DNA from 2 places in the Pseudomonas sp. m6p genome. Region 2 is predicted to be linked to the other one. Evidence: riboswitches for the same ligand, from Rfam matches in the RefSeq annotation. Region 2 holds a riboswitch; the other holds the start of a gene.
The links. A riboswitch is a leader RNA that binds a small molecule or an ion and turns the genes downstream of it on or off. The one in region 2 is predicted to bind cobalamin.
Positions count from the first base shown of each region.

Region 1: another riboswitch for cobalamin. It lies ahead of cobO (cob(I)yrinic acid a,c-diamide adenosyltransferase); the one in region 2 lies ahead of cobW (cobalamin biosynthesis protein CobW).

Region 1 is NZ_CM147084.1:1,058,167-1,061,574, reverse strand. Features, by position in the region: gene bluB (5,6-dimethylbenzimidazole synthase) at 1-179, opposite strand, end outside; gene ACYZUM_RS05000 (cobyrinate a,c-diamide synthase) at 176-1,576, opposite strand; gene cobO (cob(I)yrinic acid a,c-diamide adenosyltransferase) at 1,573-2,184, opposite strand; cobalamin riboswitch at 2,266-2,496, opposite strand; gene ACYZUM_RS04990 (hypothetical protein) at 2,661-3,245, shown strand; gene ACYZUM_RS04985 (PQQ-dependent sugar dehydrogenase) at 3,312-3,408, shown strand, end outside.
Region 2 is NZ_CM147084.1:2,817,500-2,820,907, forward strand. Features, by position in the region: gene cobN (cobaltochelatase subunit CobN) at 1-1,095, opposite strand, end outside; gene cobW (cobalamin biosynthesis protein CobW) at 1,099-2,169, opposite strand; cobalamin riboswitch at 2,268-2,480, opposite strand.

The DNA.
Region 1 (3,408 bases), 1.8 Mb from region 2:
CGGATGAAGCGCCATGGCTGCATCAGACCGACGCTGGGCGCCTGATGCGCGGCTTCGAGCAGACGGCGCAGCAGCTCCGGCTCGACCGTGCCGCCGGTGAAGTGGCGCATGTCGCGGCGTTCGGCGATGGCTCGGTAGACGGCTGCGCGTTCGGCCTCGGAATAGGCGTTGTCGGTCATGGCCCCATCGCTGGCAAGCCAGCTCCCACAGGGGATCGCGTTTCTTCAGGCATGACACCGGCCACTGTGGGAGCTGGCTTGCCAGCGATGGCGGCCTTGAGATCTGGCGCAAACAATGCGGCAATCGCAGTCGGGTTCGACGGAAAGTAAAAATGCACGTACGACGCCGTCATCCGCCCCTCCCGATAAACCGCCTCCGCCCCGCGCCCGCCATTCGGGCTGATGCCCCGGGCAATCGGCGTCAGCTCGGTGCTGGTCAGGGAATGGTGATAGGTGTGCCCACGCAGCGAGCCCTCCGGCAAATCCACCGCTTGCAGTGCCAGTGCCGCCAGACGTTTTTGCATCACTGCCTCACCGCGCAGCAGCCCGACCAGTTCGGCGCGGGTGCCTTCGACATCGGTCAACGCGTCGAGCAGATAGAGCATGCCGCCGCACTCGGCAAGCAGTGGTTTGCCGGCGGCGTGGTGCGCGCGAATCGCATCCAGCATCGCGGTGTTTCGCGCCAGCGAGACATGGTGCAATTCCGGGTAACCACCGGGCAAATACAGACTGTCGGCGTCGGGCAATTGGGTATCGCGGATCGGCGAAAAGAAACTCAACTCGGCGCCCATCGCCCGCAGCAGATCGAGGCTGGCACCGTAGGTGAAGGCAAAGGCTTCGTCACGAGCGACGGCAATGCGCACGCCGTCGAGCAGCGGCTCAGCAGGGATCACTTCAGGCGCGGCGAACTCCACGGCCGGTGGCAGCGCTACCTCGCAACTGCTGGCCAACGCTTGGGCGGCCGCGTCGAGACGCAGGTCCAGATCATTCAGTTCGCTGGCTTGCACCAGACCGAGATGGCGGCTCGGCAACTCGATCCCGGTTTCCCGCGACAGCGCGCCGTACCAACGCAGACCTTCGGTGAGGCTGCCTTCGAGCAATTGCGCATGACGCAAAGTGCCGACGCGGTTGGCCAGCACCCCGGCAAACGGCAGGTCCGGCTGATAGCGCGCCAACCCCAGCGCCAGTGCACCAAAGGTCTGGGCCATGGCGGTGCCATCGATCACACCAAGCACCGGCACGCCGAAATGCCGCGCCAGATCAGCACTGGACGGCGTGCCGTCGAACAGGCCCATCACGCCTTCGATCAGGATCAGATCGGCTTCGGCGGCGGCTTCCCACAACAGGCGGCGGCTTTCCTGCTCGCCGACCATCCACATGTCCATTTGATACACCGGCGCACCGCTGGCGCGCTCGAGAATCATCGGGTCGAGGAAGTCCGGGCCGCACTTGAACACGCGCACCTTGCGCCCCTGATTGCGATGCAAGCGAGCGAGCGCGGCGGTGACGGTGGTCTTGCCCTGACCGGAGGCCGGGGCGGCAATCAGCACCGCCGGGCAGTGACGTGGTTGATTCAAAGTTCGACGCCTTTCTGCGCTTTGATGCCGGCCTGGAAGGCGTGCTTGAGCATACCCATTTCGGTGACGGTGTCGCCCATCTCGATCATTTCCGGTTTGGCCGCGCGGCCGGTGACGATCACGTGCTGCATCGGCGGACGCGCCTGCAGGTCGCTGAGCACTCGATCCAGATCGAGGTAGCCGTGTTTCAGGGCAATGTTCAGTTCATCCAGCACCACCAGGCCGATCGACGGATCGCGCAGCAGCTCGCGGGACACTGCCCACGCAGCTTCGGCGGCGGCGATGTCACGCTGGCGGTCCTGGGTTTCCCAGGTGAAACCCTCGCCCATTACGTGAAAACGCACTTGCTCGGGGAAGCGGCGGAAAAACAGTTCTTCGCCAGTGCTGTTGCGGCCCTTGATGAACTGCACCACACCGCACTGCATGCCGTGGCCCATGGCACGGGCAAGCATGCCGAACGCCGAGCTGCTTTTGCCTTTGCCATTGCCGGTCAACACCAGCACCAGGCCGCACTCGTCGGGCGAATTGGCGATGCGTTCGTCGATCACGGCTTTTTTGCGCTGCATACGCGCCAGATGGCGTTCGTCGCGCTCGGGGGAATCGGTCATGGGGGAGCTCTCCGTTGAGGCTGGATAACGGCGGGCAGGCACAAGAACAGACGGCAAAAAGCCTGGCATCGCCCACCGTGATGCCGCTGGATGGATCAGGCCGGTCTCCGGGCTCATGAGCGGCGAATCGCCTGACTGCGCGCCTTCCCGCGTCGGTCGACACAGTGGCTCAATGCGCAGTTTTCACTCATTTACCGTTGCGGGGGCAGCGCCGGGATCGTGATCGTCTTTCACCTGAAGACAACCCTCACCGGCTTCCCTGTTTCACTCTGTCGACACGCGTCACAGAGCACCTGAAACAAGCCGCGAAGGTTAGAGGGTTGGGGATGGAGCGTCAATTAAAGAGGGGGCCGTCGGGCGAATAACTGCCGCCGATCAATTATCTGACGCCAATCTTGTGCCACACTGAGACAAGTGATATCAAAGAGCCATGCTTTTGATTGAAAAAGCACACCACAACAATAAGGATGATGACGATGCAAGGCATGATCATCAGCAACCCGCGCCTGGAATTCCTGCGCCCGGTGCTTGAACGCTGGTTTGACTGTATTGACCGTTACAACGCGGTACGCGGTGACAACGACACACCCTACTGGCATGACGAGAAAGCCAATCTCGGCTTGCTCTCCGCTGCGGCATGGATGGCCGAGTTGGTTACCCTCTGCGATACCACCACCCGCAAGCAGAACGAGGACGGCGAGCGCAATGCCCGCGCCGACCTGTTCATCGCCGGGGCCGAAGACCGCGCCTACCTTCAGGCCACCCAGCGCTGGCCGCGGGTCAACAACCTCAACCTGACTCAGGCCCTGCTGGACATCACCAGCGATGCCAAACGCATCAGCTTCGCCAGTGACCTCAAACTCGGCTGTCTGTTCGTCGCCCCGCAGAAGGCCCAGCACAGTGCCAGCCCCGAAGAACTGCAGGACATGGTCGACGACCTGCAAAAGGAACACTGCTGCGCCGTGGCCTGGTATTTCCCCTACGCCTACCGCAAGTTGCGCAGCGAAGCGGGCAACTATCATCCGGGCATCGCCGTGCTGTTCAAAGAGGCCCGCGGTTGAGCGGTTGAACCATCGGGTGCGCAAGCTCCTCTATGATTAAGCATGCATTCATAGGGAAGATCAGCAATGCGCAAAACCCGACTCGCTCTCGTCATCGCTCTCGCCGGAGGGCTCGCCGCCTGCGGTGAATCCTCCAGCCTGCAGGTTTCCGACGGCACCGGTC
Region 2 (3,408 bases):
GCGTCGGGCCAGTTCAGCGACAAAATCCATGCGCTCGGGTTGCGCCCGGTAGCAGACCACGTCGGACTGACTGCGCTCGCTGCGCCAGGCCAGATCCTTGAAGCTGATCGGCCGGCTGATGATGCGCCCGTCGAGTTCCGGCAAGGCAATGTGCATCGCCAGATCTCGTGGCCCCAGCCCCTGTTCGCTGTCACGCCAGCCCGGCTCGTTGTCCTGGGCGCAGATCGCCTGAATCACCGGAATATTGCGCCGGAACGGCCGCAGGTGCGGCGCTTCCGGGCTGGATTGCGCGAAGCCGGTGGTGTTGAGGATCACCGCAGCTTCGACCTCATCCAGCCAGTCCTCGACCACCGACAGGCAGCCGGGTTCTTTCAGGCTGGCGACGGCGATCGGCAACGGATTGAGCCCCGCCGCCTGCAAGCGTTGGCAGAACACGTCGATGAACGCGGTGTTCGCCGCTTGCAAATGCGAGCGATAAAACAACACCGCCGCCACTGGTTGACCGGGCAGCCAATCGGCTTGCCAGTCGCTCAGTGCGGCGGTGTTTTTCTGTGGGTGGTAAATCGCCGTACGCGGCAGCGCCTGCGGCTCGCCCCAGGTGTAGTCGCGCGACAGCCAGCGGTTGGCCAGGCAATGGAAGAAGCCCTGCGCATTGCCCATGCCGCCCTGACGCAAAAACTGCCAGAGACGGTCGCGATCTTCGGCGGGCACGGTGCTCAGGTCGCTGAGTTCCGGGTCGGGACGGTCATCCCCCGGTACCAGAATCACCTGCACGCCGCGCTCGGACAATTCCACCAGACGCTCGACACCGTAACGCCAATAGGCGATGCCGCCGTGCAACGAAATCAGAATGACCTTGGCGTGCCGTAGCACCTCATCGACATACAGATCGACCGAGGCGTGATTCTGCACCTGCATCGGATTGGCCAGGCGCAGGCTCGGGTAATCCTCAGGCAGTTGCTGCGCCGCTTCGGCGAGCAGCGCCAGGCTGGAATCGCCGCTGCACAGGATCACCAGCTCGGCGGGGGTTTGTCCAAGGTCGGCAATGTTGTCATCCGACACGAAACCGCCGGGCTGGGTCCTGAGCAGGTGCATGGCTTAAACGCTGAGCGCGGCGCGCAGTTGCGCTTCGAGTTGCGCGGCGTCGAGCTTCTGGCCGATCAGCACCAGACGAGTGACACGCGATTCATCAGCGCCCCACTGGCGGTCGAAGTGCTTGTCGAAACGCGTGCCCACGCCTTGAATCAACAGACGCATCGGCTTGTTCGGAATCGCCGCGAAGCCCTTCACACGCAGGATGCCGTGCTTGACCACCAATTGCGTCAGCGCGTCGAGCAACAGGCTTTCGTCGGCTTGCGGCAGTTCAATGGAGATCGAATCGAAGGCGTCGTGATCGTGGTCATCGTGATCGTCATCACCGTCGTGGTGGTGATCGTGATGGCTGTGGCGGCTGTCGATGTGTTCTTCGGAACCGGCACCGAGACCGATCAGCACGTCCAGCGGCAGGCGACCGTTGCTGGCTTCGATGATTTTCACCGCTGGCGGCAGTTCTTCAGCGACTTCAGCGCGAACGCGAGCCAGATCTTCGGCGCTGGTCTGATCGGCCTTGTTGAGGATCACCAGATCGGCGCTGGCCAGTTGGTCGGCGAACAGTTCGTGCAGCGGCGATTCGTGATCCAGATTCGGATCGAGTTTGCGCTGGGCATCGACCTGATCCGGGAACGCGGCGAAGGTACCGGCGGCCACGGCCGGGCTGTCGACCACGGTGATCACCGCGTCCACGGTGCAGGCGTTGCGGATTTCCGGCCACTGGAAGGCTTGCACCAATGGTTTTGGCAGAGCCAGACCGGACGTCTCGATCAGAATGTGATCGAGATCGCCGCGACGGGCGACCAGTTCGCGCATCACCGGGAAGAACTCTTCCTGCACTGTGCAGCACAGGCAGCCGTTGGCCAGTTCGTAGACGCGGCCGGTGGCTTCTTCTTCGGTGCAGCCGATGGTGCATTGTTTGAGGATCTCACCGTCGATTCCCAGCTCGCCGAACTCGTTGACGATCACCGCGATACGGCGGCCCTGAGCGTTGTCGAGCATATGGCGCAGCAAGGTGGTTTTGCCCGAGCCGAGGAAACCGGTGACGATGGTGACGGGGAGTTTGGCCAGTGTTTTCATCGGATGCCCTTTGGCAAGGTGGCGGGCATACGGGACGAGATCCGCTGCGAGCGTGCGCGCGGAAGAATTCGCCACCGGATCACCCCGCCCGGTTGTAGTGAGAAATCTGTCACGAGGCAGGTCTCCTGGCTGACGGTGTTCAGGCCTTGGGCCTGGCATTCGCTGCGCCTTCCCGCGGGCTCAGTGGATTGAGCTGGCAGTGGCGTGGCAACGAACTTCACCGTTCACAGTTGCGGGGGCAGCCGCGGCTTTGACCGCGTTCCCTTCTTAGCTTCAGCGTGGGCCGAAGAACCTCGAAGGTGCAAGGCTACGCATGGGTTGAGGATGGGTCAATGTTTGGATTGGGGGCATATCCGTTGCTGCGGGGGTTGCTGATTACGGTTTCGCCGTTGCGGCGGGTCACTTTTGCCAGACCTCGGGTTACGGGATCTGGTTTTTTTTGGATTGGGGGCATATCTGTTTCTGCGGGTGTCGCCGCTGGCGGTTTCGCTCTTACAGCGAGTCACCTTTTCCAGACGCCGAAAAGGTAACCCAAAAGGCTTTGCCCCGGCGTACGGCACTTCGCTGAGGCTCAGTGTTCCCTCCCTACGGTGTCCATCCGGGGGCATCGCCTACGGTTTGCTTCGCTGCACCTCCTCTCGATGTATGCGGCTTCGCCGCATGGCGCTGCGCGCCTACCCCCGGATGGACACCTTCGCTCGGCCTGCCGAAGGGGCTGAAGATCAAAAGCCAAAGCCAAAGCCAAAGCCAAAGCCAGATCAAAAGATCACAGCCTTCGGCAGTTCCTACAGGGATTGGGTGTATTCAGTTAGGAATTTGGTCGGCTGTCAGGCCGCCATCGCTGGCAAGCCAGCTCCCACAATTTAATTCGTGCACACCCCATGCGGCGAAGCCGCCCCACTCAACACGATGAGCGTTAGCTCGAGTAAAGCTTTTGATCTCAAGGCCCGTCGGCAGGCTGAGTGGAGGGATTTATCCGGGGTGGGAGCGCAGCGACCGTTTGGCGCAGCCAAACACAGCGAGAGGAGGTGCAGCGAAGCAAACCGTAGGCGCTGCCCCCGGATGAATCCCGCAGCGAAGGAACCCGAGCCCAAGCGAGGGCCGAACGTCAGGGTAAAGCCCTTTGGTTACTTTGGGGCTTTTGCCAAAGTGACCCGCCGTAAGGGCGGAACCCTAAGCGGCCGTTACCGCAGCAACGGATCCACCCCCAAAATTGACTAAATTCCCCAACCCATGCTC